DNA from 4 places in the Paenibacillus sp. CAA11 genome. Region 2 is predicted to be linked to each of the others. Evidence: riboswitches for the same ligand, from Rfam matches in the RefSeq annotation. Region 2 holds a riboswitch; each other region holds the start of a gene.

Region 1 (7,383 bases), 410 kb from region 2:
ACCACCACCTGCGGGCCGCAGGCGCCGATCCGCTTGGCGGCTTCCCTCCGGTCTGCCGCCGTCCTGATCGCAAGGCCGGACAGCACCTCGGCCTCGGGCAAGTTCGGCGTCACGACCCGCGCAAGCGGGAGCAGCAGCTCCTTCAGCGCCTGAACCGCCTCCTGCTGGAGCAGCTCGCTGCCGCCTTTGGCAATCATGACCGGGTCAACGACCACGTTCTTCCAGCCAAAGGCTCGGATCTGCTCGGCCGCTGCCGCAATGATATCAGCGCTGAACAGCATGCCGGTCTTCAGGGCGCCGACCGTAAAGTCTGAGCCCACGGCCTCGATCTGCTCGGCCGTCGCTTCCGGCGGCAGCGGATAGACCCCGGATACGCCCATGGTATTCTGCACCGTGATGGCGGTAATCGCAGACATGCCGAACACCCCAAGCTCCTGAAATGTCTTCAGATCCGCCTGAATGCCGGCCCCCCCGCCGCTGTCTGAGCCGGCGATTGTCAGCGCTGTGGGAATGGTGTGATTGCTCATGCCTGCTGGCCTCCGGCTCGCTCGGCCTGAAGCTCTCTGATCGCCGTATGCCCCTTCAGGGAATGCGGATGCAGCTTCGCCAGCTCATCGAGAAAAGCGATCTGGAAGCTGCCCGGCCCTTGGGCAGAGGTTCGTTCTGCTGCGCGGGATGCCGCTGCCCCGTAGAAGGCCAGGCCGGCCGTACCGGCTAGCAGCAGGTTCTTCTCAACCGCTGCGAACGCTCCCAGCACGGATGTCAGCAGGCAACCGGTTCCGGTCACCTGGGTGAGCAGCGCATCCCCGCCGCTGATGATCCGGCACCCCTGCCCATCCGAGATGGCATCCTCGCGGCCGGTAATCGCGACGACAGCCTCCAGCTTACGCGCGGCCCGGATCGCAAGCTCCGCATTCTCATCGGCTCCACTTATGCCGGCGTCAACGCCCTTGATCTCCCGGGCTTCACCAAGGAGATGCGCGACCTCTGCTGCATTCCCGCGAACCAGGCTCACCTTCACTTCACGCAGAATACGAAGCGCCGATTCCGTCCGGAAGGCAGTCGCGCCCGCGCCAACCGGGTCCAGCAGGACAGGCACTCCGTGAGCATTCGCGGACAGCCCTGCAAGGATCATGGCATCCACCTGCTCTGTGGATAGGGTCCCGAGGTTAAGGACCAGGGCTCCAGCTACCTTGGCCATATCCGCCACCTCTTCTGGAGCATACGCCATAACCGGCGAAGCTCCGAGCGCATACAGGCCATTGGCGGTGAAATTGGTGACCACTACGTTCGTCATATTATGAATCAGCGGCTTGGCCCTCTGGATTTTAGTAATAAGACCCGAAATATGGTGTTCTAACATGGGACTAACCTCACTTTTCTCTTGGATTGATTTTTCAATAGGAGAGTTCAGACTTACAGTGCCGCAGCCTCTAACTGAACCGGCCATTCCTCAAGCTTGTAAGCCATATCCCAGAACAAATACTCCAGCTGACAGCTGAGCATGAAATGCTCGGTCATTCTCGCTCGTTCCAGCTCTGTTGTTGTTTCCGCCCATGCATCTACACGTTCCCGGAACTGATCTGTGACGGTCATGGACTGACCGCCATAGAAGTGAATCCACTCATAGAATGGGTGGGACTCTGAAGGACGAACCTCTTCCAGAAGCCTCTGGCCAATCTCCAGATACGTCCATGGACAAGGCAACAATACGGCCATAATCTCTCCCAGACTCCCTTCATATGCCGCCGTAAGCATATGACGAATATAATGATGTGCGGACGGAGCCAGCGGATATCCCTGCAGCTCCTCATAGGTCACCCCGGCAGCCTGGCAAAAGTTCTGATGCGGATGAATCTCACTGTGCAGAATGAACGAGATTTGCTCATTAAATACAGCGATATCCTTCCGACTTGTGCTTTTGGATATGGCCAGTCCATAGATGCGCATGTAGGCGTTTAAGTATTCAAAGTCCTGCTTGACATAGTGAATCAGCTGTTCCCTCTGCAATTTCCCCTCTGCAATTCCCCTTACAAAGGGATGGTTAAAGATCGCCTCGAAAATGCCGTCCGCCTGTCTGCGGAGCGATGCGGTAAAGCTCATGTTCTCCACCTCCGAATAATAGCCTTGCAGGAAGCACTCTAAAGACCCGCACGCACAGCTTAAACGGAACGCAAAAAAGCCGCTCCAGGGAACTGGAGCGGCTGCTATGGGGCAAGGTTCTGTACTTCACTAGTCACTAATGAAAGTACAAGGGGCAATATATAACGAGCCGGCTCCACTTTCCTACGCTAGTACGAACTAGATCAGGTTCAAAGGGTCCAAGATATGCTCTTGTCTCAGCCGCTGACGGCTCCCCTAGTGGACTTCCTATGTAATTTTGGAAATTCATTATTTCACTACAACTGTACCTATCCCAGCCTAAGAAGTCAAATTAAAATTTGCAGAGCTTGAATCGGCCTGTTGATTGCAAACGGATAGAGCTGCTTGAACATCTCAGGGCATTTCATCCATAAATGTATCCATACCCAAGGCTTCTTCATCCGCTACACTCTGAATGTCCTCCGAGCTGATCCGGATAACCTCATAGCCGTCCTGTTGCTGCTTCTTCAGTGCCCGTTCAAGGATGAACTTGGGGCTGCCTTCCCCGGCGTCTTCATCATAGACGAGCAGAATGCCATCGGTCTTGCGCAGCAGCAGCTCGTCGCGGGCGGTGAACTGCCAGGGGCCTGCATAAGGCTGCTTGCTAACCGGCGCATAGTAGTCCACGCCTCTCAGGAGTTCGCGGAAATATTCCTGCTTGTCCTCCTTCCAGTTCTCCTCCTGGGACTGGAAGGCTGTCAGTATAGAACACTTCAGGTGCGGATATGTGCTCTTGAGCTGTATAGCCACCTCTACAGCCCATAAATCCACCCCGTATTGTCCTGGCGTAATGATCCATTCCAAGCCTTCTTCCACCAGCGGGACCAGCTTATTCTCAAGAGCCTTCATAATATACGGAATGCCTTGATGCTTCTGATTAAAGATATTCAGTTCATGGGCGCGATAACCGGTTACGAGCAAATTCTTCATAGTTCCCATCCTTGCTGTTTCTTAAATCGGCGCTTGCCAGCATAAAAGAGTCCTTCCGAAAGCTGCATTCTTCGGAAGGACTTTTAGGATTCATTCCTTGTATATCATTATACCACTTCTCTAGCCGACCTTCTGGTACATATGCTGCAGATAACGCCAGCGTGTAATGAAATAATACACAACCTGCACTGCGATGAAGAATGCATACAGCGAGAGCGCATGCCCGAGCATGCTGTAATCGATCAGCTGCTGGAGAGCCATAAAAGCTACCGCACTGTGAACTACAGCCAGCACAATCGGCAGGAAGAACATCAGAACGAGCTGCCTGGTGACAACCTTCCTCAGCTCCTTCCGGCTGAGTCCAATCTTGGAGATCATGCGGTACTGCTGCTCATCCCGGGACAGATCGGCATACAGCCTGGAATAGGTAAAGCTGGCCGCAAAGGTGAAGAACACGATACCCACAAGCCCGCTGACAATCAGAATAATGCCGTTAGACTGCTTGGAATTGGCCCAGTTCAGCACCAAAGATTCCAACGGATACTCAGGCATCTCTTTATTAATGGACGCGCTCAGCTTCTCGGCAGCATCACGAGTTTGCTTCCAATCCTCAACATTGTAGAGTACCGTCTTGGCTATCGAAACATAATCTCCCGCCGCTTTAAGGCTTTCGTACAAGCGGTCCGAGATCACAATCATATCTTTATTGCCTCCCGGAACCACTCTCTCGGTCCCCGGGCCTATTAAATGAACTTCATATTTTTTATTCATAAAAATAAGCTCGATCTCGGCTGGCTTAGCATCTTCGCTCTCTTTCCGGAATTCATTCCGCTGTTCGACAGTGCCAGGAGTGCGGAAGCCATCTTCTCCCTCTTTCAAAGTGGCCGGGCCATAACCGAGCAGACCAGTCATCGCATTGTATTCACTCAGCTTGATAAGCTCTGTTCCCTGATCTGTGAATAAAGGGATAAAAGCTGCCTTTTGGTAAGAAATGTTACTTTGCTTAAGCGCGGTCTCGATTTCACTTAAATGCTTCTCTTCTTCCCCATTTTCCGTATTCGAATGATAAGTGAACGCATACGGATTAACCATCTCCGACAGTCCGGGATCTGAGACAGCCAGCATCGTGCCGATTCCCGTAAAGGAGGAAGCCACGATGATCGTCACCATGAAGAACATAACAGCATTGTCCTTCATCCGGTAAGTCAGCTCCGAGAAGGTCAGCAGATTTATTCTCCGGAAGAACAAAGACCTCTTCGTCTTCAGCCTGCGGATGAAATATACACTCAGCTGCGTATAGAGGAAGTAAGTCCCCAAAATGGTGAAGAAGACCCCTGCGAGCAGCAGCGGGAAGAAGGCGAACAGCCGCAGAATCGTGAACGCAAATACACAAGCATAACCGCCGCCAATGAAGAGGACAGCCAGCAAGGATAGCAGAATGGAAGCCTTCGGCTCAGGCTTTGGCGCATCTTCTGCTTTGATCAGGTCGATCAGATTTCCTTTTCCCAGCAGCAGGGAGCTGAGTATAGAAATAAACAGGAATAGAATGAGGAAGGCGGCTCCCGTCAGCAGCAAGGGCTTCAGCGGGAAATAGAAGGGAAGCCCGTGATTGATCGCCAGCACCGTTCCGCAAAAGAGTAGAATCAGCTTGGAGAAGATGATGCCTACACCCATCCCCATAATGATGGCCGCCAAGCCAATCAGCAAATTCTCTGTAAAGACCAGGCGGTTGAGCTGCTTGCGCGACATGCCCAGCAGCATGAATATACCGAACTCCTTCTTCCGCAGCTTCAGGAAGGAGCCAACAGAATACAGCAGGAACAGAAATGAGAAGATTAGAATCACAACTTCAGAGATAATCATCCCATAAGTCGCCAAGGCGCTAAGGGTCTCACTGCTGGAGGCTAAGCGCCCCTGCAGATTAGGATGGAACTGCAAAAGAGCATAGACAAAGAAGATCATCACTGAGAACGCGCTGCTGAAGAAGTGGGCCAAATAAGTCCGCTTATTGCGGAAAATGTTATTAAACGCGAACTGGCGAAATGTCATGCCCCGAACCTCCCATCAAAGATAGCACGTTGATAATCTTCTGATAGAAGGCGGCCCGGTTATCGCCGAAATGAATTTCGTTATACAGCTGACCGTCCTTGATGAAGATCACACGCGAGCAGTAGCTCGCTGCTACGGGATCATGGGTAACCAGCAGCATCGTTGCTTCATCCTCGCGGTTGCGCTGTTCCAGAATCTCCATCACATCGCGTGCAGCTTTGGAATCCAGGTTCCCTGTCGGCTCATCCGCCAGCACCAGCTTCGGCCCGTGAATCAGCGCGCGGGCAATGGCTGTCCGCTGAGCTTGCCCTCCGGATATTTCGTAGGTACGCTTATCCAGGATCGAGGTGATTCCAAGCTTCTGTGCGAGGACATCAACGCGGCGATCCATCTCTCTGAGCGGTGTCCCGTCAAGGGTGAGCGGCAGCAGGATATTTTCCTTTACGGTCAACGTATTGAGCAAATTGAAGGACTGGAAGACAAAGCCGAGCTCACGCCTCCGGAACATCGCCAGCTTATCCGGCTTCAGTTCGAACGGATTCTCCCCCGCGATCCGAATCTCTCCAGAGGTTGGCCGGTCGATCGTTGACACTAGGTTAAGCAAGGTTGTCTTACCGCTGCCCGAGGGGCCCATAACCCCGACAAATTCCCCTTTTTCAATAGATAGATTGATCCCCGAGAGGGCCTCGTAGGACACCATCCCTTTATATATTTTACTTAGCTGCGTAACATTCAAAATTTCCATGGTCTATCTCGCCTCCTACTTGAGTAGTCCCAAGGAGCCTCAATACTTATAGCCCCTCGTCTCTATGTCTCTAGTGTATAGCAAGATTTCACTAGCTCCTATTCATTCACCTTTCACTTACCTGACAACAATGTCATGTTCCCGGCTGCAGATGATACGCACCAGCGTTCCTTCGCCTACTGCGGATTCCAATTCAATCCGATGTCCGAGCTTGGTCAGCACCTCTTTAGCCAGATAAAGTCCCATCCCCGTGGATTCCTTGAAGAAGCGTCCATTCTCACCGGTATAAAAGGGCCGGAACACCCGCTGCAAATCCGCCTTCGGGATGCCTGCTCCGCGATCCAGCACCTCCAGAATGATTGATTTATCCAGTGCACAGGCTCTGATCGTTACCTTCTCCCCGCTGCCGGATGAGTATTTGATCGCATTAGAGAGGACCTGCAGCAGCACAAAGCGCAGCCACTTGGCATCAGATTGCACCGAAAGGTCCGGTTCGATCAGGATCTCGGGATAGACATGATTCCGGATAAAGAAACGCTTGAGCTCATGAACCGCCTCACCCGCCACATCACGCAGCAGAACCGGCTCCACACTGAAGTCCTGCTCGAAAGCATCAAGCCTTGCCGCATACAGAACCATCTCCAGCCCCCTGCGGATTTGATCCGCCTCCTCTGTGATGCTTCGGAAGCGGGGGTCGTCCTCATCCTCATCATGGGCCGTCATCTCAATGACAGAGAGCGGTGTCTTCATCTGATGGACCCACTGGTTCATAAAGGTTAGATGCTCCTTCTGCTTGAGCTCGTAGGACTGCAGCAGGGCGTGATAATGCCCGTACTGGGCATCCATCAGATCATCAAGTGCCCTAGAAAGCGGCGCATTCTCGGGGCTCGGGACAAATTCCTTCATCGACTCCATCCGGCGGGATAGACGATAGTAGAAGATGCGGTGGGTGGTATAACGAAAGGTCAAGTAGCCCGCATAGAAGAACAATCCCAGCAGAACAGCATATAGGGCGGTCAGCCAATGGTCATAGCCGTCATACCAGAATACCAACACGACGACCAGCAGCTCTGCCAGTGTCCAGAGGGTCAGTGCGAGATGCTCCCGTAGAAACAGCTTCATGGCCTGCTCCCGTCCTTCCAGGTGACAAGCAGCCGGTAGCCTGAACCGCGCACCGTCTCCAGCGCCTGCTCAATCCCAAGCTCGGCCAGCCTCTTGCGAGCCCGGGTGACATTGACACTGAGCGTGTTGTCATCCACAAAAGCGTCGTCCCACAGCTTCTCCAGAATCGTCTCCCGGCTGACAACACGCGGGCTGCGGCGTAGCAGCGTCTCCAGAAGAATAGTCTCCTTCTTGCTAAGCGGTACCCTCTGCTCTCCGAGCTCAAGCTCCATGCTCTCCAGATATAACGTGAGCCCGCCCAGCACTACCTTCCGCTCTTCTGACTTCGCGGCGTAATCGCCGTATACGCGGCGGAGCTGGCTGCGGACTTTGGCCATTACAATTTCATGTTCAAA
Region 2 (7,383 bases):
CATCCAGACGATGCCGAGCAGTGCCATTACCTGAAGGTATCGCTGTTTGCGGAGCTTCATCAGCCATGATCGGCGTCTCTCTTCCCGGCCCGGAGGAGGGCGTAAGGGAAGGTCATGCGGGGACTGTGTTTGGACATTCATAAGACTAGCCTCCATGTTATTAATGTAAGCGCTTCAATAACCGTTTCTATCTTATCCCAGCAGATGGCCTCTTTGAAAGGGCGCAAATTTTATTTAAGGTTGCAAAATTTCAGGACAGCCCAAAATAACCCCTGCCGGTGAGTAACGGCAGGGGTTAGGGAGGAGTCATCGGCACGGCTTTGATCTTGGCTTTGGTATGCCTGGTATGCTTGTTACGCCTGGCGTGTCTGGTGTGATTGCAAGTCTGGTGCGTTTGGTATGTTTGGTGTATCTTGAGTCCAGCTACTTGGAACGAGCGCTGCCGGGCGGCTGCATCCTGCGCTGCTCTTCCCGCAGAAGGCCGGTCATCTCCCGGCGGAGGCGTAGGAATTCAGCATCTTCGGTGATTTCCTCGCGGCGGGGCCTTGGGAAAGGCACCTGAATGGTGCGCAGGATAGAGGCGGGACGCCCGGAGAGCAGAATGATCCGGTCAGAGAGCAGCAGTGCTTCCTCAATGCTGTGCGTGATGAACAGCACCGTCCGGCGGTGCTTCTCCCACAGGTCCAGCAGCCAGTGCTGCATGTCGCCTCGGGTCAGCGCATCCAGTGCGCTGAACGGTTCATCGAGGCACATGACCTCCTGCGGGCTGAGCAGCCCGCGCAGGAAGGCAGCCCGCTGCTGCATTCCGCCGGACAGCATGTGCGGGTAGGCGTCCGCGAAGCTGCCCAGGCCCGCCTTGTCCAGCCATTCGCGCGCCTCTTCGCGCGCCGCCTTGGCTGGCGTCCCGGCGATCTCCTGGGCAAGGATGACGTTGTCCAGCGTCGTCCGCCAAGGGAAGAGCGCCGGCTGCTGGGGCACATAGGCGATATGGCCGCGCTGTCCGGTAATGTCGCGGCCCTCAAGCAGCACGCTTCCGCCTTCATCCGGCTTGGTCAGCCCGCCGATGATATGGAACAGCGTGCTCTTGCCGCAGCCGGAAGGGCCAACGATCGAGACGAATTCGCCGGAAGCAACGTTGAAGGAGAGGTTGTCTAATACTTCAACCTTGTGGCGCCCATTCGAATAGCTCTTGCGCAGCTCCCGAATTTCCAGTACCGGCTGCTGCGAAGCAGAGCGGTTGTCTGACAGGCTGTCCTTAGGCTTGTTCAAGTTAAAGTTCAAGTTCATATTCATATTCATATGAGGGAAGCCTCCTTATTTCCGTTCCGGCTTATAGCGGCTCAGCCAGCGCTCCAGCAGGGCGATCAAGACGAACATCGCCAGGCTGATGACGACAATGATGAGAATGGCAATGAATACACGGTCAGTCCGAAATGAGGACTTCTGCATTTTCATGTAATAGCCGATGCCCTTCTCAGCGCCCAGCCATTCCGCAATAACTGCGCCCATGACACTGTATGTCGCAGAGATCTTTATGCCCGACAGCATGGAAGGAATGGCATAAGGAAATTCCAGCTTGCGGAAGATTTGTCCCTTCTCAGCGCCAGCCATCTCCATATAGTTGCGCATCAAGGGATCCGTTCTGTTCAGGCCGTCCATCGTCGCTACCGCAACGGGGAAGAAGCACACCAGCGTAATCAGTATAATTTTAGGAAGAATGCCGAAGCCGAACCAGATCATCAGCAGAGGGCCGAGCGCAATTGTAGGCACGTTCTGGCTCAAGATAAGCAGCGGATAGAGGGCTGATTTGACAAGAGGAAGCCGGTGCAGCAGGAAGGCAACTATCAGTCCGGTTAGAACGCCAACAGCAAACCCGATCAGCGTCAGCTGCAGAGTGGCCTTCGTATGATCCCACAGTCCGGCCGCTCCGGCCGCAGCTTCCCGCCCGATATCCGCAGGGCTTGGCAGGATCCATTTGTCTACGTGAAAGACATCGACCGCCAGCTCCCAAGCGGCCAAAAACAAGAGGACCGCCACGAGGGGCGGCCACACGCTTGTCCATATTTGACTCTTCTTCACGGGCGATATTTCTCCGTCAGCTTATCCATGCTTGCGCCGTCCGGCGTGTACAGGATCTTGATCTGGGAGATAATGCTGTGACTTCCGAATTCGACAACAGCCTCGTTCATTTGGCGGACGATGTCCAGGAGCTCGGTCAGCTCGCCCTCCATAGTGGTCTCCAGCGCATTGACCTGGTGCTTGACGCCGGAGGCCTGAATCACCTCGATGGCCCGGTCAACGTAAGGAATGACGTCCTCGCCGCCCGGCGTCTTAGGAATAATCTGAATACTAAGCAGTGTGTTAGCCATGGTAACAACCTCGCTTTTCACATAATAATAGCTTTATTTATAGAATGAGCTAAAGATATGAATGTTATAGGGCCGTATTAGGCCGTTATATATAGAAAGATCAATGTAAATCTTAGTTCAATCTATTTAGCTGGCAGAAAATCGTTGGTGTAGGCTTTGGCAGCATCAAGCGGCTTGTCTAGCAGCTTTCGTTCATACATCCAGTCGGCATAGCCCTTCCATACGGATTCCTTCTGCTCTCCCCAGCGCGGAGCGTCGTCCTGATAGCGGGGGCTCAGCCATTTCTGGCTGGCGGTGACCAGCTTCTCATCCAGGTCAGGTACGGCCTTAACCAGAATCTTAGCTGCCTCGTCGGGATGGTCGATCGCATATTGGTAGCCCTTGGCAGTGGCTCGCATGAACGCCTTCACCAGCTCCGGGTCCTCCTGGATGGTCTTCTCGTTGGTGGCGATGACCGGAGTATAGTAGTCCAACTGCTTGGAATAATCTTTAACATAGAGCATGTTCAGTGGCTCGCCGCGCAGCTGGGCTTCAATGCCTGTCCAGGCGTAGTAAATCCAAGCGAAGTCGATATCCCGCTTGACCGCAGTGAAATAATCCGCATCCCCGATGTTGATTTTCTTCACCTTGCTTACATCTGCTCCCTGCAGGTCCATGATGGATTTCATGACGGCTTCTTCAACAGGGGAACCCCAGCCGCCGTAGCTCTTGCCTTCAAAATCTTTAGGCGATTTGATGTTCCGGTCAACCGGAGCGGCAAAGCCGGAGGTATTATGCTGAATGACAGCAGCGATCGAGACTAGAGGCACACCTTGGGTTCGCGCTTGGGTCACGCCTTCCTGGTAGCTGATGCCGAATGGAACTGTGCCGGAAGCGATCATGGTGTCAGCACCGGCATCGCTTGGCTGAATAATGTCTACCTTCAGTCCTTCTTCCGCATAGTAGCCTTGATCCTGGGCCACATAAATCCCGGTATGGTTCGTATTTGGCGTCCAGTCCAGTACGAATTTGACCTCACGTAGGCTTTGGGATTTGTCCCCTTGTGCGGTCGTGCTGCTCTCTGAGTTCTTGTTGCCAGTCGCTGCGTTGTTCGAGCCGCAGCCTGCTGCGGCAAACAGCAGCACCGCACTGCATAACAGCAGCAGAGATACTTTACTTCTTCTCTTCATGATACGGTCTCTCTCCTTAATTACAATAATTCCCGCTGGGTAATGACCGCATAAAAAAAGACGCCCCCGACGGGACGCCTCGCGCACTCGATGAACATGTAAATAGACATTCATACGAATCTAACTTTCCTACGCTGGCATTATCCAGATCAGGTATAAGGGTCAGTGTCTAAGGACACACTCTCAGCCGGCCAAGTTCCAGCTCCCCTGTATGAAATTTGCGGGTATTGCTATTGCCATTATAGCCTCCGGCTGACGAAGATGTCCAGCAGGAAGTATGAGGATCCTTTGGCTGCTTGAGGATTCATATTTTGGAATAAGGGTACACTACTATTGAAAATGACTTTACAGAAAAAGGAGTGCAAGCCCCATGGCTAACACGCTGGAGAGCAAGATCGGCCGCGCTTTAGAGGAGAATAAGTTCGCTGCGTTTGCTACGGTGGAAGGCGGCAAACCAAAGGTACGATATATGGCGCTGTATCATGACGGCCTGGAGATTTATATGGCTACCGATAAAAAGACGCATAAGGTACAAGAGTTGGAACAGAACTCTAACGTCTTCCTGCTGCTTGGATACGAGAAGGGGGGAACCGGGGATGTTCTAGAAATTGAAGGCACCGCCAAGATTAGTGACAACGAAGAATTGAAGAAGAGCGTGTGGCGGGACGAATTCAGCCGCTGGCTGGATGGCCCCAATGATCCCGATTATGTGGTTCTCAAGATTACCCCTAGCCGGATTGAAGTGCTGAATGAAGGCGGAGAGAATGAGGTTTGGACAGCTTAAAACATCTACGAGGTAGCCTGGAGAATGGCATCCGGGCTACCTCTGATTGGTGAAACCCTGAACCTTTATGATTACCGGAGCCCTTGACGAGGGCTTGGCGGGACATAAGACATACGGGAAGCCGGGCACCTAAAAGGCCTTTCCGCCCAATTTGATCTGCTGCATTTGCTTTTTCCTGGAAAGCGGTTTATAATAAGAATAACTGATCGATCGTAAGCGATATTCACGTATTGAAAAGAGTGTCACTTTGAATTCGAGGATGGAACTTTTTTCAATGTGTGAATTTTTTATTGAGCTAGATGTACGGTGCCCGCTTTGCTGAAGCGGTCTGAGTGTCTGCGATAAATTGAAAAGGAACATGTTAATTTATTTTAGGGAGGCAACCCCACATGGAAACAGGAACAGTTAAATGGTTTAACGCAGAGAAAGGCTTTGGCTTCATCGAAGTTGAAGGCGGAGCAGACGTATTCGTGCATTTCAGCGCAATCACTGGCGAAGGCTTCAAGACTTTGGACGAAGGCCAACGCGTTCAATTTAACATTGTTGAAGGCAACCGTGGACCACAAGCTGACAACGTTGTAAAACTGTAATAACCACTGGTGGATCCTGCCCTTAACTTGATTGTTAAGGGCAGTTTTCTTTTTATTCTGATCTAGGAGGGAAACCATGAACTACCGTAAAAAAACGTCTGAAGAAGTACCCGAGGAGCTTACGCCCATTTGGTCCTGCACAAGTGAAAGCTGCAATGGCTGGATGAGGGATAACTTTGCGTTTGACTACAGTCCGGTCTGTCCGCTCTGCTCTTCAGCAATGGAGAAAGGGAGCAAAATGCTTCCCCTTCTGGTCAATAACAATACGGATATGAAGTCGCTCAAGAAGGGCGTATCCATTCAGCCTTAAGGCCGGTGCGTAAACCGTATAATGAACAAAGAACCGCCGATTTTCCCAGCTTTGCCTAGGGGAAGCGGCGGTTCTTTGTTTTTGTCGTCAATAAGTCTTGATCTATAGGGCGTTTCCTTGCTGCTTATGATGTTCTTTCCAGTATAAAATGGCGATCTGTGTCCGATCCCGGACTTCCAGCTTACTTAGAATTTCGGTGATATAGTTCTTCACCGTGCCCTCGCTCAAGAACAGCTTGCCGGCAATTTCTTTGTTGGAGAGCCCGTCTGCAATCAGAGCTACAATTTGCTGTTCGCTCTCCGTAAGCCCTGCTTGAGCGAAGCGGCTCTCATAAGGCTTGGGAGGAGGCGCCGCTTCCGCAGGACGAAGCATGCTGGCGAGCTTGCGGCCGATATCGGGGTGAATCAGCATATTGCCGGCGTGCACGCTCTTGATCCCTTGCATAATCCGGTCCGGGGGGATGTTCTTCAGCAGATAGCCGCTGGCCCCGTTTTGCAAAGCCTCAATAATGAAATCATCGTCATCAAAGGTCGTGAGGATCAGCACCTGCATGTCAGGAAAGGCTTCCTTGATCCTGCGTGTGCCTTCCACACCGTCACATACCGGCATGCGTATATCCATCAGCACCACGTCAGGCCGCTGGCCTGCTTCCAGCTGCTGAATTAGCTCGGCGCCATTGGCGGCGGTTCCGGTAATTTCAATCTCTCCGCCTAGGCCTAGCAGCAGCTGAAGACTCTCGCGGATAAAGGGGTCATCATCCACGATGTGCACCTTGATTTTGCTTGTCATTGTCATATTCCCACACTTTCCTTACGTCATCTCATTGTTGCGCCGGACGGGCAGTCCTGTAATGACTGCAAAATGAGGTGCCAACTCCGTCTCCAGTCTTCCGCCGATCAGCTGTACGCGCTCTTTCATCCCTGCGAGCCCCATTCCCTTCTCAAATAATGAGGACTCGGAAGGGAGCCGTCCGTCGTTGCTTACCTTCATGGTGACTTCCTTATCGCCATAGGTCAGCTCAATGGAAATGGAACCGGGCTGTCCATGCTTAAGGGCATTTGTCACGGCTTCCCGGGCATTTTTGTAGAACACAATTTCCATACTGGGATAGAGCGCATAGGGTTCTCCAAGGATCTTCAGGCTTGTATGGATTCCGGTCTCGCGGCCAACCTCCTCCAGCAAGTGCTCAAGAGAGTAGCCCTTGGAGGAAGCATTCGCAGGCTTCAACCGCCGGACAGTGGAGCGCATCTCTTCGAGACTGGCTGAGACCTGATCCCGAATCTGTTCCAGCATGGACAGCCCTTTGGATGGGTCAGCCGGCACGGTATGCAGCGCAGCCTCCAGCATTATCTTGACGCGGATCAGCCGATGGCCGAGCTCATCATGCAGCTGCCTGGAGATCCGGTTGCGTTCTTCGAGCTGGGCGGCATTCTCTACCTGCTGTGCAAATTCACGCAGGCGCCCGCGAGCCTCTTCAAGCTCGTAATGCTTCCAGCGGATCTCGTCATACAGCTGGATGGTCTCCAGCTGGGTGCCAGCACTGTGCTGAAACAGGCTGATTAAGGCTGCGCACAGCGCGAACATGAGGTTCGCAGAGATTTGCCCGGACAACGCATCATACTCTGGGAGCAGATTTAATAGCCCTGCGTGGCCTCCGAGCAGGAGCAGCCGCAGTACAGGACGGGGCAAGCGCAGATACATCAGCATCGGAGAAAAGCTTAAGAAGAACAGCATCGGATGATAGATTTCGCAGATCCACAGCGCGTACACAATCTCAAGCGCATAAAAGAGAAACAGCAGTGCTTCCTTTCGGATGAACCTATCGGCTAGAACAGCAAGATTCAGCAGGATAAGAAGGTGCATCGCATATTTGTCCATGCTTGCGTGACTCAGGTTGTATACCGCTAGTCCTGCAGGAACAATAATGAGCGTATACCTTAGAGCAAGCAGTATCCGGTTCATGGTGTATCCCAACCTTCGAAGACCGGCACCGTGCCTAAGAGATCAGGAGCCGATCCTAATATTGGCTTTCATTATAGCACAGCCCTCGGTCTGCTTAAGAGGTGACTTTAGTCATTCGTTAAAGGTGACCTTATATACCTTCGGCAGATGTCCCGGCTCGTTACAATAGAAATATAGAAAATGAAATGAATGAGCGGGG
Region 3 (7,383 bases), 2.0 Mb from region 2:
TATTAATAATCTTGTTTTGTATGTATAACAGCGTTTCAAAAATAGTATAACAACAGTGATCATTGTCACAGTGTATGGGCTGTCCAATACATGGTTATCTTAACTGATCGCGTTATCAAATGCAAAACGGGAATGGGAGAGTGACGAGCGTCATGACGGATTCAAGATACTTGAAACGAACCGTGGTCAAAGAGGAAATCGAAAGTGCTTATTTGGGTGAAAAACGAAAGCTGCGCATTTATCTGCCCCCCGGCTATAACGATGTGCTGAGTTACCCGGTTGTCTACTGTCAGGATGGTGAAGAGTTCTTCAATTTTGGTAGAATTGCAACCCATGCCAACCGCCTGATCCTTGACGAGGATATTGAGCCATTCATTATTGTTGGTGTTGAAGTCAACACCTCTGTACGCACTGCGGAATATGCTCCTTTCGGCAATCGATTTAACGCCTATACATCATGCTTCACGGAAGAAATTATACCCTACGTAGAAAAAAATTATCCGGTTCGTCAAAACCGTGAGGAACGCATCTTGGCTGGAGATTCTTTAGGAGGCTCGGTCTCGCTCCATATCGCCATGAAACGGCCTGACCTTTTCTCCAAAATTATTAGCTTGTCTGGGGCCTACTACATTCCTTCACAAGAAATGATTGCAGCGGAGACAGATTTGTCGGGTCTTTCCTTATATATGGTTGTTGGATTGCAAGAGCGCGATTATCAAACGGATACAGGAATCTATGATTTTGTGGCGCTGAACCGTTCGACGAAAGAGCTGCTTGAGAAGCGCGGCGCAAAGGTCGTCTATTTCGAAAAGGACGGCAAGCACTTATGGGGCTTCTGGCAGCAGGAGCTGCCGGATGCGCTGAGCTACTTCTTGAAATAAACATAAAGGAGGGAGACTCATTTCTTGAGCCTCCCTCCTTTTTTCACTAGCCTGCTTTCCTTGATTTCATCAAGGCTTGATCCGACTGCGGCTGAGCAGGAACCACCTTCAGAGAGCGTCTTGGCAGCTTCCAGCGATAGTGTACGGAGAACATCCGAAAAATCACCACTGCAGCAAACAAAACAATGAGCTCAACATTGCTCTGAGTCCATCCTAAGCCGACGATTGCCCCTGCCAGCATAGCCCAAACCGCATAAATCTCATCCCGCAGGACAAGCGGCTTTCTGCCGGCAAGCAAGTCCCTTATGATCCCCCCACCGATTCCTGTCAGAACCGCGGCTACAATAACCGCGCTGATGGGATGCTTCATTTGTGTCGCATACAGCGCCCCTTGGATCGCAAAAGCCGACAAGCCAATAGCATCAAACAGGACCTCCGTCCTCTTCCAATGCTTGATCCAGGACATAGGCAGGACAAAAGCTGCGATTACTGAGAAAATAGCCAGCATAATCAATGGACCCTGGCTCCATAGCGTGGTTACCGGTACCCCGATTAACACATTGCGGACAATTCCTCCACCAAATGCTGTTGCCAGGCCCAGCACCATAATTCCTAAGATGTCGTAATCTTCCTCCATGGCTACAAATGCGCCGGACATCGCGAAGGCAATCGTACCAATAATGCTGAAAATGTCAAAGATATGCATGATGTTCTTCGTCCTACCCTCTCTTCGTTCAAGCTGACCCACGATGTAAACATTGTATTCCTTCCCGCTTCAATTGTGCAAGACATAAATCTGAACTATACTATTAGAAAGAAAATTGGGAATATACAATGTTCAATTAAAGAAGGAGATAACGAAAGATGCGACCATCCAGCAGAGTATTGATTTTTTCGGGAGGAAGCAACCATGCGGATCAGCTGAAGCACATCCAGCAGGGAGATTTCATTATTGGAGCTGACCGTGGAGCCCTGTTTCTGGTAGAGCATGGAATAGTCCCTGATATGGCCGTAGGTGATTTTGATTCTGTAACTATGGAAGAACTTGAAAAGGTAAAAGAAACGGGGCGCAAGCTCGTCACCTGTGATCCCGTTGATAAGAATCTGACCGATACAGAACTTGCTTTCGAAGTTGCCATGGATCAGCAGCCCGAAGAGATTCTGCTCTTCGGCGTGCTCGGCTCAAGGTTCGACCATTCTTTTATCAATATCCAGCTTTTAATTAGAGCTATGCAGCATCAAGTCAGCTGTGCCATTTTGGATCAAAATAACTATATTACTTTAACAGGTTCCACATGTACGGTTCACGATAGAGGATTTTCGTATGTGTCCCTGCTTCCCATCACTGCCGAAGTAACGGGAATTACACTAAGTGGCTTTATGTATCCACTGGACAAAGCAACCCTGAAAATGGGGCAATCTCGTGGAATCAGCAACAAACTTCTCGGCGAAGAAGGCACTGTTCAGATTGAGAGCGGTCTGCTGCTCGTCATTCAAAGCAAGGATTAATAATTACATTTATGTAACCAATCCTGCGTCAAGCCCGACCTCAGATTCAGTCCTAAACCCTTGTTATGACAAGGATTTAGGACTTTTTATTTGTTCAGAATTCTGGAGATTTTCTTAATTTTTTGTAAACTTTAATCGTTTTTTAATAATCAGGCCCAAACCTATGTGGGCCGTAAGTTTGCTGCAGCTGTGGAAAAATATAGGCCTTATCAAACCTGTTATACTTCAGTCATCCGAACACAAAACATTTTGGAGGTATAACAACAATGACAATGCAACGCAGATATATCCAAAAGGTAATGGCAGTAGGACTGGCAACTACAATTGCTTTCACAGCATTCGCCGCAGTCGGCCAACAAACCGTTCATGCACAAACAACAGCGCAGAGCACCAGCGTGTCCAAAGGACAGCAAATCATCAACTATGGCAAGAAGTTCTTAGGTAGACCTTATAAATTTGGTGCATCTACATCAACCACTAAAAATTTTGATTGCTCCTCTTTTACAAAATACGTCTTTAAGCATTATGGAATTACCCTTCCACGTACTTCCGCTCAGCAATCTAAAGTAGGTAAATTTGTATCTAAAGCCAGCCTGCGCGTAGGGGATCTAGTGTTCTTCTCCAGCGGCAGCCGCGCGAACGGCCATAACGTTACACATGTAGCTATCTATGCCGGAAACGGTAAGATCTTGCACACTTATGGTAAGCCGGGCGTTACGATCTCCAATTTGAACAGCGGCAACTGGAAGAGAACTTATTTAAGTGCACGCCGCGTTCTTTAAATCATATTCCTAAGCACTCAAATGAGGCCTTATCCAATTGGATAGGGCCTCTCTTATTAGGCAACAGTCACTCAAGTAAATATCCTGTTCCCCGAACCGTGTGGATCAGTTTACGTGAACGTCCCCGATCTATTTTCCCCCGCAAATGTCTGATATAGACGTCCACTACGTTCGTCTCCACATTAAACTCATAACCCCATACTTCCTGAAGCAGCACTTCTCGTGAGCAAACCCGGTGAACTCGATGAACGAGGAATACTAGCAGCTCATATTCCTTAGGCGTCAATTTGATTAGCTCTTCCCCGCGATAGACCTTGCGGTCATGTAGCCTTATACGCAAATCCTCATAGGCTAAGACAGACAATTCATCCAGCTGCATCCTGCGAAACAAGCTGTGTAAATGACGCAGCCTGACCGCCAACTCTTCTACAGGTGCCCCTTTTCCCAAATAATCATCTGCTCCGGCCTCAAACGCTCTAGTCAGACTAGTTGTTGATGGACACCGTTCAACGACAATGACCGGAATTAGTATGTCATTAGCTTCTCTTCTAAACTGTGCAAGCCACCGTAGTCTAATATCTTGATCGCAGTCTATCGCCAGAAGCAGGGCTATCGGCTTAGATTCCCTCAGCTGTTCCTGTACTTGTTCAGTTTGGTCTACAGTTAATACAGCCAATCCTTGTTCAGCCAGCTTTCGGGATATGATATAGGCGTATGTCGGGTCGGTATCCTTGATAAACAGAATATAATCCTCCAAGTTGAGCAGCCACCTCTTACCCAAATTCACGGTGCTTCTGCTTATTCTGCAACAGGAGGAATGACTTCATACCTCTAGCCGAAATAACGTGTATACAGAGTCTTAGCCTCCGCGATATTCTTCGTTCCATGAACTAACGCGCGTCCATCCTTAAATAGCACCATTCTGTGACCTCCAATGGAATAAGCGAGCAAGAAGGGATTGCGCTCGACCTTGCCTTCGCATAAGGCTTCAAGTTTTTGGGCAGCCTGAGACAAATCAATCTCCCGCCGGAACGGCGGCCTGATCTGAACCGTATCCCTGCCGCAGAGAACTTCACTTCGGGTTCGATTCTCTGCAGACAAATAAGGAAATACCGCGTTTGGCCCGCAGGAAGGACAATCCTCTTGCTTGGCATTCTCAACCTTAATTGAAGTTTGTTCATTCCTCCACAGATCGAAGGACAGAAGGGTTCCACGCAGAGCAGCTTGCTGGCCGGTTAGCAGCTTAAAGGCTTCTGTTGTCTGATGGGCAACCACCGTGTGAACAGCCATAGGAATAATCCCCGCCGTATCGCAGGTATCCCCTCCGAAAGGAACGGAACGCAAGAGGCAGTTAAGACAAGGTGTATCACCCGGAAGAACGGTAAAAGTCATACCATAGCTCCCTACACAGCCGCCATAAATCCAAGGAATCTGCCACTTTTGAGAAATATCATTGATTACTAATCTAGTCTCAAAATTGTCTGTAGCATCCATAATCAGGTCCACTTCCTTGACCAAAAGCTCAAGTTCCTCTGCCGTAACATCCATTACCCTCGCGTCTACCTCGACTTTAGAATTGATGGCAGATAGTCTTTGCTTAGCTGCGATCGCTTTCGGTAGTCTCTCCTTCGCATCCGCTTCAGAGAATAGCTGCTGACGCTGCAGATTACTCCATTCAACATAATCTCTGTCTGCGATCGTGAGCCTTCCTACGCCTCCTCGGGCCAGTGTTTCCGCAATTGCTGTTCCCAGTGCGCCCGCTCCAATAATAAGCACGTGGGATTGCAGCAGCTTTGCCTGGCCTTTGGTGCCGATCGGAGCGAATCGGATCTGTCTGGAGTAGCGCTCCACCTCTTCCTCAGGAACCTGAAGTTTTTTATCATCTGTCTGTTCTACATTTACGTCGCTTTCTTGCATGAACTATTTCCTCCCTGCCGTACTATAACCCGTTACTCCAAACATTCTATCATAGCCTTTGCAGATAATTATTTTTATTTTTATCCGCCTCCGACAAAATGAATAATTTCTATGCGGTCCCCGTCCTGCAGCTGCTCCTTTGCCTGCTGCTCAATAGGCACAATCTGATGATTGACCTCCACGACAACCGAGTTCATATGCAGCCCAATATATGTGAGCAGCTCCTTTATAGTCCTTGTTTTCCCAGAACAGGTAACGAGCTGTCCATTAATAGTTAATTTCATAGCCAAGCTGTTCCTCCTTCGTTCAAGTTAGCCAAGGAGGGGTTCTTGAATAACAAGCAAACAAAGAACCGCCTCCATAAGGAAGCGGCTCTATTCTCGATATGGCTGCGTTCAGCAAGTCTTCACAGTGACTGTACTAAAAATCACCGTATTGTTCCGCTGATCATATTAATATACGCCGCAAAGGCCGTATGTCCATATCGAATACCCACTTCCCTACGCTGGCATAATCCAGATCAGGTTGTAAGGGTCCGGCAGATTCATCCCCCGTCTCAGCCGCCTAATTCGCAGCTCCCCTAGTGAATAATTCAATTGTGTAACTGGAGTGATTTAGTTATGTGTTGACCAAGCTTCAACATCCCATACCTTGGTTACCCAGTCTTCATAGAAATCAGGTTCGTGTGATACAAGCAGCACAGTACCTTTGAATTCCTTAAGTGCCCGCTTTAGCTCTTCCTTGGCGGCAACATCCAGGTGATTCGTAGGTTCGTCAAATAGAATCCAGTTTGTCTCACGCATCATCAGCTTGCATAAACGTACCTTCGCCTGCTCGCCACCGCTTAGTGCACTGAGCTGACGGGTAATATGCTCGTTCTTAAGACCGCAGCGGGCCAAGTGAGCACGAACCTCATGCTGATTCAGATGCGGGAATTCGTTCCATACGTCATCGATTGGAGTTAAATTCCCGGGACGCACTTCTTGCTCGAAGTAAGCAGGATACAGGAAATCGCCGGTGTATGTTTTGCCGCTAACTGGTGGGATTTTCCCTAAAATGGTCTTTAGCAGTGTTGATTTTCCCACACCATTACAGCCAACAATAGCTATCTTCTCGCCGCGTTCAATAGTCATACTCATCTTCGGCAGCAGGGCATGGGAATAACCGATCTCAAAATCAATTCCTTCGAAAACCGTCTTGCCGCTGGCGCGAGATTCTTTGAAGCCGAATACAGGCTTAGCTGCTTCCTCCGGCTTATCGATTCGCTCCAGACGGTCCAGCTGTTTCTCCCGGCTCTTAGCTCGGCCGGATGTTGAATATCTGGCCTTATTGCGCTGAATAAAATCTTCCTGTTTCTTAATATACTCCCGCTGCTTCTCATAAGCATCAATATGCTGATTCTTATTGATATCAGCCATCTCAAGAAATTTCTCATAGTTGGCCGAATACCGGGTCAATTTAGCAAATTCTAAATGGTAAATGACCGAAACAACCTTGTTCATAAACTCTGTATCGTGAGAGATCAGAATGAAGGCATAAGGATATTCTTGAAGGTAATTCGTCAACCATTGAATATGCTCGACGTCCAGGTAGTTGGTTGGCTCATCAAGGAGAAGAACATTCGGCTTCTCCAGCAGAAGCTTGGCAAGCAGTACCTTTGTCCGCTGACCACCGCTCAGGGCGGACACGTCTCGATCTAAGCCGATAGCCGATAGCCCGAGACCATTTGCCATTTCCTCCACCTTAACATCGATAAGATAGAAATCTCCCAGCTCCAGCTGTTCCTGAATATCGCCCATCTGTACAAGAAGCTCTTCCAGCTCTTCCGGTGTGGCGTCACTCATTTTCTCTGTAATGGTCATCATCTCTTGCTCCAATTCCAGCAGAGGAAGAAAAGCGTCTTTCAGGACATCGCGAATCGTCTTGCCTGGCGTCAATTTTGTATGCTGATCCAGGTAACCATAACGTACCTTAGGCGTCCACTCTACCTTTCCGCTGTCCTTCAGCAGCTGTCCGGTGAGTATATTCATTAAGGTCGATTTTCCCACCCCATTCGCACCGACCAAGCCTACATGCTCGCCTGCCAGTAAACGAAAGGATACATTCTTAAATAATGTGCGGTCTCCAAAATTATGAGACAAATTATCTACAGTCAATAAACTCATTGTAATGAAACGGCTCCTATCACTATGATAATGAATGCCTTATCAGCCTCTATTTACGGCATTCCCTCTTATATTAACACAAGGAGCCATACTTCCGAAATATCGTGTTCATCCCTTAGCGAAATTAAA
Region 4 (7,383 bases), 1.7 Mb from region 2:
GGGAGCGGACGTGGCCGTCATTGATAACCTGTCTACCGGACATACCGAATATGTGCCTAAGGGTGTCCAGCTCTATCAGATGGATATACGAAGTGAGGATCTAGAGAAAGTACTGCGCAGCCTGCAGCCAGAGATTGTATTCCACCAGGCAGCTCAAGTGGATGTCCAGCACTCTGTCAAACAGCCAGGATATGACGCTGCAGTAAATATTGCGGGAACGGCCAATCTGCTGAAGGCCTGCCAGCTTACGGGGGTTCGGAAGGTCATTTACGCTTCCTCCTGTGCGGTATATGGAGAACTGGAGGCAGAACTGATCCGCGAGGGAGACCCTACAGAGCCCATTTCTTTCTACGGCCTATCCAAGAAGACCCCGGAAATCTACCTTCAACTCTTCCATCAGCTGTACGGATTATCCTATACCATTCTTAGATATGCTAATGTATACGGCCCAAGACAAACCCCCAAGGGCGAGGGAGGAGTGGTATCCATCTTCCTGGACCGGATTCGGCGGGGAGAGCCGCTTATGGTCTTCGGGGATGGCGAACAGACACGCGACTTTGTATATGTGAAAGATGTTGCAGCCGCCAATGTTGCCGCAGCCTTTCAGGCAGACCAGCAGATTGTTCAGGTAAGCACTGCAGCGCCGACCTCTGTGAACCAGCTTCTGGACCTGCTGAGTCAAATTCACGGCCAGAAGCTCACCCCTGAATATCATGAAGCGAGAGCTGGGGATATTAAGCACAGCTGCCTCTCCAACAGCAGGGCTGACAAACTGCTCGGGTGGAAGCCTAAGTATAATCTTGAGGCCGGCTTGAAGGAGACCTATCAGTATATGATCACTGAAGCTAAATAGGTGTACTTGGAAAAAACGAGGCCGCTCTCCCAAAATGGGAAAGCGGCCTCGTGCCTGTTAATGATACCGGACATCACTCAGGCCGAACCAGGGAAAGGCGGCTGTGAGCAGCACTGCTGCTGCTACCGCCCCGGCTAGCAGCAAAGCAAGCTGAAGATCGGATGCCGAGTACACCGAAGGATAATAGTAGCTGCGGGAGCGTTTATCATCAAATTGCTTGGATTCCATCGCCGTGGCCACCCGGTGCGCTCTTCGGATGCTCTGTGCCAGGAGCGGCACCCCATACAACTTGACCAGGCGCAGATACCCACGCGGCCCTCGCGGCCTTCTGACTCCGCGGATGCGAAGCGCTTCCCTTCTCGTCTTGAATTCTTCCCATACCATCGGCAGCAGACGGATGGAGGCCATGAAACTGTATGCATATTTAGGACGGAGCCTCGCCTTCTGCATCAAAGCATAGAACAGCGAGACAGAAGATGTGGACAGGACAAACAGAAGCCCCTCCGTCCCCAAAGCTACGGACTTGAAACCAAGATGAATGCCTCGATAGAAGCTCTCCTCCGTGATGCGGATCAGCCCCCACTGCCACCACAGCTGGTCTCCCTTACCAAACAGAATCATGGAGACGGCGGAAGATACGAACACAAGCAGAAAGGGCAGCATAATCACAAGAATCTTCCACGGCGGAAGACCGGTTAGCCCGAACAGCAATAACAAGAGCAGCACCGTCTGATAGGCGATAAAATCAAGACTGTATGTAAACAGCGTAATCAGAAACATCGTTATCACCAGGACTAGCTTAACGACCGGATTAGCCCGGTGAAGCGGTGTTTGAAATATAGGGGTTAAGAAAGCACTCATCTAATGCAGCTCCTCTCTATATGCTGCAATTTGCCGTTTAAGAACCCTTCCACGGTCTGTCGTCACCTGCTTCACTACCCGGCCCTGCCTGAGCTCCCAGACCTCTGTCGCCCACAGCCTCGCAATGTGCTCTTCATGCGTCACCATAATAATGATGGTGCCCTGCCTGCGCAGCTTCTCGCAAAGCTCCAATATAGCAATAGTATTGACCGCATCCTGTCCGAACGTCGGTTCATCCAGCAGCAGCACAGGCTTACTCACAACCATTGCGGTAGCTACGCTAAGCCGCCGCTTCTGGCCCATCGACAGCTGATAGGGATGGCGGTGGCCTAGCGAGCTTAGTCCAAAGCGCTCCAGACAGCGCTGGACCAGCAGAGCGCTTTCCGCTGGCGGCATCCCCTTCTCCTGAAGAGAGAAGCCGGTTTCAGCTTCGACGGTCTCGGCAACAAATTGAAATTCAGGATTCTGAAACACAAATCCGAGCTTCTCCATTGTGCGCTCCACTTGGCGCTTGCGCAGTGATCTTCTCCCGCCTTTTTGGCTTTTGCCCGCAGGCTGTCCGTCCAGAGAATAGACCCCTTCCGAAGTCAGCAGTCCCATTAGACTTGATAGCAGGGTGCTCTTCCCCGCTCCGTTGGGTCCCATCACGGCGATGAAATCTCCGGGAGCGGCCTCCGCCTTCTCTACGGCAATGGCTTCCCGGTCTCCGCGGAAGCCGCGGAACTCGGCAAGTTCCAGCCTTGAAGATGGGCCAGGCTGCGATTCCGCCGCAGCTGCTTCCACCGGTGCCGGAGACAACTGCTGCCGTCCCCGGACAGACCGGGCGTAATCCTCCCATACGCCCGGGTACCAAATGCCATATTCCTGCAGTTCCTGCCGGTAACGGGCAAAGATTTCCTCGGGCTTCCCTTGCCCAAGGATCCTTCCCTCCGGGCCCAGAAGGATTACCCGGTCAACGTAGTCCAGCACCTCCTCAATTCGGTGCTCTACAATGACTACGGTTCGGCCCTCCGACGAATGCCGAACCGCTTGCCAGATCTGCTCCCGCCCTATCGGGTCCAGAAGCGCTGAAGGCTCATCCAGCAGCAGCACTTCCGGGTCCATAAGCAGCACAGAGGCAAGCGCGAGACGCTGCTTCATTCCCTGTGACAATGAAGCGATCGGCACATGCCGGTCCGGCAGGCTGAGGCCGACCTTCTCCAGCGCATCATCCATGCACGCAGGCATCTCTTCTCGCGGAATACCGAGGTTCTCCAACACGAAAGCCAGCTCCTCATCTGCATATGGCATGCAGAACTGGGTATCCGGGTCCTGAAATACAAACCCCCATGACTTTGGAATAATGCCTGCTTCCCATTTCATAGGAACTTCAATTACGCCTGGAATGAGTCCGCTAAATACTTGGAGCAGGGTTGATTTGCCGCAGCCGCTCGGCCCAAGCAGAAGCACCTTCTCCCCCGTATATATGCTTAGTGAGAAATCCTTGAATACGAAGCCGGGCTCACCGGCAAACTTTAGCCTCAGGTTCCGCACCTCTGCTGCTACCCATGCAGGACAAGCATTCGTCTTTTCTTCAACGATATGTTCTTGTAAGCTCATTACTTCTCATCCAGCGCCGCATAATCCTGGTCCTGAACAGGCCGAAGCTGGTTCGTTACCCCGGTTGCCTCCACTGCTTTGACCAACGCATATGCCAAATACCCTGCGAGGACAGCAGAGCTTACCATTCGCAGACCGTATTTATAAATTAGCATCCAAGTCTCATAATCCGCATATCCGTACAGCACATCAGGGATTAGGGAACCGATCGCCGCCCCAACGCCTGCCAGAGCTGCAACACCGGCAGAGAACTTCTTATACCGGAAGGCCGCGAAGACCAGCTCCGCTCCAAGTCCTTGAATAAGCCCATATAAGACCAGCTGCAGACCCCACCCGCTCCCGAATAGAATTTCTACATGCGCGGCTGCGAGCTCTGCAATCAGGGCTACCCCCGGCTTGCGAATTAACAAGAAGACAAGCGTTGGCGCCAGGAACCATACACCGTATACCAATTCATCGGCCTGAATGAACAAGGGGTCCAGCAGATTCGAAACCGAGCCCCAGAAGTGGTACACCACCCCAAGAACCAGCGATACAAGCACGGTAACCAGCAAATCGCTTAAGCTTAATCCCTTTCCTTTTCGAGTGTTTACTAAAGCCTCCATACAATCCTCTCCTTTTTCCCTAATCGAATTGAATTGCACGCAAAAAAACCGTCAGGACATGCGCAGACGGGTAACCGAAAAAAAGAGTACGGACGATTCTCTACGCTGGCATTATCCAGTTCAGATTGACGGTCAGCAGCGGATATATGTAGCTGCAATCTCAGCCCGGCTATCATCCCCGGGCACCCGTATCGCTATGCAATTGTCAATAACATACACCAGAAAGATGTGAACAATCAAGGGTATTTTTTCACACTGTAACCTTTGTTATGTTGATTTACCCTCTGTTTTATGTCAATATTAGCGGAAGCGGTTTAGATTAACTACACCTGCCTGCAATGGATTTGAAAGGGGATTTCCCATGGCTAAAAGAATGATGCGGCTCTTTACGGAACTATCCTCCCGAAAGTGGATTGCGGCGATGACAGGCCGTTTCTCCCACTCGAGCCTAAGCCGCCATATCATTCCTATGTTTGCAAAGGCTTATCATATTCCGCTCCATGAAGCGGAAAAGGAACTCAGCGAATATCGGACACTTAATGAATTTTTTACCCGCCGCCTCAAACCCGGCATGCGTCCCATTCATAGCGAGCCCGACATGATGATCAGTCCTGTGGATTCTCTGATTACAGCGATGGGGCCGATTGATGCGGGGACCATTTTGAATGTTAAAGGTCAGAATTATACGATTGCAGAACTGCTGAATCACTCTCCTTATATGGACAAGTATAAGCACGGTTTCTTTTTTGTGCTCTACTTAAGCCCTACCGACTATCACCGGATTCACACTCCGGTAGCAGGGCGTAAGCTGGAAAGCGAGCATATCAAAGGCAAGGTATACCCTGTTAATGATTTCGGTATGACCCATATGAAGTCGGTACTAAGCCGGAACGAGCGGCTGATCACGTATATCTCCCATGAGCTTGGTGAGGTGGCTGTGGTCAAGGTAGGTGCCATGAATGTCAGCAGCATTAAATATGTGGATGAAGCAGCCGGAGAATGGAACCGGGGCGATGATCTCGCTTATTTTGAATTCGGTTCTACGGTGGTGCTGCTGACGCAAACGAGAACCTTCGAGCCTCTTCCGCAGCTGGCCCCCGGAGTCTCTGTCAAGATGGGGCAGCCGCTTGGCCGATTTCATCGGCCCACCAAGGCCTCTACGAAGGAGCCTGGTGTGCAATAAACATTAAGAGTCCTTAAGATCCAGATGCTAACAAGCAAGGAGCTAAGCGGTTGATTCTCGCTTAGCTCCTTGCTCGTTAACGAATAGTATCCTATTTTGTTGGTGAGGGTGTTCCAAAATTAACTTTTGGGGCACCCTCTTCTCTATGATATAAATGAGTTTCAGAGATTCCTCTAAGTATTAAAACCAGTAATCTTCGCTTCTACCTGGGGGCTTTAGCCGGCGCAGGCGATTTCGAAAAATGCTCCAGCCTGGCGAGTAGGAGCTGCGGCTGCGCATCCGTCGTCTGCTCATGATATACTTACACCTCCTTTTCCAGAGTCTAAAAAAGGCTATAACCACTCATTACCCTCTATCGCATCGAACGAATCATATATTAACGAATTTCAGAAGGGCTCTTGCCGGTATACTGCTTAAATTGCCGACTGAAGAAGAAGATATCGCGGTAACCAAGCGCGTCAGCAACCTCCGTTACATTCATGCCCTCATGAAGAAGCAGGTGCCGGGCACGATCAATCCGGCATTTAATAATATAAGATTGTACCGAGGAGCCCGTGATCTCTTTGAACTTAATGGAAAAATAACGTGGTGACAATCCTGCCCGCGTCGCAAGATCCTTGGTTCGATGAGGAAGACCCGGATGCTGCAGCACATAATTGGCCACCTCCTGAATGACCTCAGCCAGCTGGTTCGTAGCTTTCGGTTCGATGAGCTGTTCCTGCCGCTCCTCCCTTAAAAGATAGATCATCAGCTGCTTCAAAATTAAGCGTGCCTCTTCCTCTGCCCCGTATATCTCCTTATTTAGAGACAGACGCACATAGCGGGACAGCAAGTATTCGAAGTCCAGCGCATTTTCCAGCTTCCGGTATGAAGCGGGAAGCTCCGTAACGGGTACATTAACATCAAAATGAATATAGGTAAGCACAAGCGGCTTCTGAGGGTTATGGGTGGCACTTGTAAAATCACCGGGTCTGAATAAGAAGCAGCTTCCCTTGCCGACCTGTGTTGGGCGATCGTTCAATACAACCGTACCTTCCCCGCTCCAAACATAGAAAAGGTCATAGTTCTCTAAAGGTTTTTCCCGCTTTTGCCATTTCCAGCCGGGCTCGCAGACGATTTTGGCGAAAGCCCGTTTTAGCACAAATGAAGACGGCGAAGCGTTCAACATAAGGTCTTCCTCCCTGTACAAATATGCTTGTATTATACTATTTCAAGGCGAAGACAGAAAAGCGTCCTGGATCCGCTTGTTTTGATTCGTGACGTTTCGCTAAACAAGATGCTATAATGTTAGGCAGTAAATTCGGAAGTTATGCTTGAAAATAACCGTGGTTGGAAGGATGGAAGCGAATGAGTTCACTTGCGGAGCAGTTAAATGAGAAATTAAAAGCCAACAGTCCTGATGTTTATGAGATGCTGTCCACACTTGGCCGGGAAATTTATTTCCCGAAAGAAGGGATATTGAGCCAATCGGCAGAGGCATCCAGCCATGCCAAGAAATACAACGCAACCATCGGAATTGCTACCGAGAATGGCGGTCCGATGCACTTGTCTGTGATTCAGGATACCTTGTCGGCCTATCAGCCCAAGGATTTGTATCCCTATGCTCCTCCTGCAGGAAAACCTGAGCTTCGCAGCCTATGGCGCGAGAAAATGCTGAAGGAGAACCCTTCGCTTCAGGGCAAAGCAACGAGTCAGCCTATTGTCACCAATGCGCTAACCCACGGGCTGAGCATCGTAGCCGATCTGTTCGTTGATGAAGGAGATGCCGTTATTTATCCGGACAAGAATTGGGAGAATTACGAGCTTACATTCGGAATTCGCCGTCATGCCGAGATTATTAATTACCCTCTGTTCACCGAGGAAATGACCTTTAACAGTGAGGGGCTCAGACAAGCCCTGCTGTCCCGTAAATCTCAAGGCAAGGCCATCGTCGTTCTGAATTTCCCTAACAACCCTACAGGCTATACACCGGGCGTCAAGGAAGGCGAAGAGATTGTAGCGGCCATTCACGAGGCTGCAGAAGCCGGAATTCGAGTAGTTGTCGTAACGGATGATGCTTATTTTGGATTGTTCTTTGAGGATTCTCTCCATGAATCGCTGTTCGGCAAACTCGCCAATCTTCATCCACGTATTCTGCCTATCAAAATAGACGGGGCGACTAAAGAAGAGTACGTCTGGGGATTCCGCGTAGGCTTCCTAACCTATGCGCTGGACGATGCGGAGGCGCTTGCTGCTCTGGAGCAAAAGACGCTCGGCATTATCCGCGCCACCATCTCAAGCGG

Evidence for each region. A riboswitch is a leader RNA that binds a small molecule or an ion and turns the genes downstream of it on or off. The one in region 2 is predicted to bind thiamine pyrophosphate.
Region 1: linked by a shared signal. The riboswitch ahead of tenA (thiaminase II) and the one ahead of DCC85_RS02440 (ABC transporter substrate-binding protein) in region 2 are both predicted to bind thiamine pyrophosphate.
Region 3: linked by a shared signal. The riboswitch ahead of thiS (sulfur carrier protein ThiS) and the one ahead of DCC85_RS02440 (ABC transporter substrate-binding protein) in region 2 are both predicted to bind thiamine pyrophosphate.
Region 4: linked by a shared signal. The riboswitch ahead of DCC85_RS17675 (ECF transporter S component) and the one ahead of DCC85_RS02440 (ABC transporter substrate-binding protein) in region 2 are both predicted to bind thiamine pyrophosphate.

The regions. Positions count from the first base shown of each region.
Region 1 covers NZ_CP028922.1:965,660-973,042, reverse strand. Annotated here, with positions in the region: gene thiD (bifunctional hydroxymethylpyrimidine kinase/phosphomethylpyrimidine kinase) at 1-527, opposite strand, end outside; gene thiM (hydroxyethylthiazole kinase) at 524-1,363, opposite strand; gene tenA (thiaminase II) at 1,417-2,103, opposite strand; TPP riboswitch at 2,267-2,370, opposite strand; gene DCC85_RS04375 (SLOG family protein) at 2,497-3,072, opposite strand; gene DCC85_RS04370 (ABC transporter permease) at 3,193-5,121, opposite strand; gene DCC85_RS04365 (ABC transporter ATP-binding protein) at 5,096-5,866, opposite strand; gene DCC85_RS04360 (sensor histidine kinase) at 5,984-6,988, opposite strand; gene DCC85_RS04355 (response regulator transcription factor) at 6,985-7,383, opposite strand, start outside.
Region 2 covers NZ_CP028922.1:553,999-561,381, forward strand. Annotated here, with positions in the region: gene DCC85_RS02420 (ABC transporter permease) at 1-156, opposite strand, end outside; gene DCC85_RS02425 (ABC transporter ATP-binding protein) at 424-1,293, opposite strand; gene DCC85_RS02430 (ABC transporter permease) at 1,315-2,079, opposite strand; gene DCC85_RS02435 (thiamine-binding protein) at 2,076-2,369, opposite strand; gene DCC85_RS02440 (ABC transporter substrate-binding protein) at 2,492-3,538, opposite strand; TPP riboswitch at 3,647-3,757, opposite strand; gene DCC85_RS02445 (pyridoxamine 5'-phosphate oxidase family protein) at 3,909-4,322, shown strand; gene DCC85_RS02450 (cold-shock protein) at 4,712-4,912, shown strand; gene DCC85_RS02455 (cold-shock protein) at 4,989-5,222, shown strand; gene DCC85_RS02460 (response regulator) at 5,325-6,017, opposite strand; gene DCC85_RS02465 (sensor histidine kinase) at 6,033-7,184, opposite strand.
Region 3 covers NZ_CP028922.1:2,576,650-2,584,032, forward strand. Annotated here, with positions in the region: gene DCC85_RS11870 (alpha/beta hydrolase) at 153-881, shown strand; gene DCC85_RS11875 (trimeric intracellular cation channel family protein) at 928-1,587, opposite strand; gene DCC85_RS11880 (thiamine diphosphokinase) at 1,746-2,390, shown strand; gene DCC85_RS11885 (C40 family peptidase) at 2,657-3,172, shown strand; gene DCC85_RS11890 (response regulator transcription factor) at 3,240-3,929, opposite strand; gene DCC85_RS11895 (MoeB/ThiF family adenylyltransferase) at 4,004-5,089, opposite strand; gene thiS (sulfur carrier protein ThiS) at 5,170-5,373, opposite strand; TPP riboswitch at 5,570-5,681, opposite strand; gene DCC85_RS11905 (ABC-F family ATP-binding cassette domain-containing protein) at 5,704-7,254, opposite strand.
Region 4 covers NZ_CP028922.1:3,780,580-3,787,962, forward strand. Annotated here, with positions in the region: gene DCC85_RS17660 (NAD-dependent epimerase/dehydratase family protein) at 1-853, shown strand, start outside; gene DCC85_RS17665 (energy-coupling factor transporter transmembrane component T family protein) at 911-1,714, opposite strand; gene DCC85_RS17670 (ABC transporter ATP-binding protein) at 1,715-3,313, opposite strand; gene DCC85_RS17675 (ECF transporter S component) at 3,313-3,918, opposite strand; TPP riboswitch at 3,999-4,118, opposite strand; gene asd (archaetidylserine decarboxylase) at 4,280-5,101, shown strand; gene DCC85_RS17685 (helix-turn-helix domain-containing protein) at 5,478-6,269, opposite strand; gene DCC85_RS17690 (aminotransferase class I/II-fold pyridoxal phosphate-dependent enzyme) at 6,449-7,383, shown strand, end outside.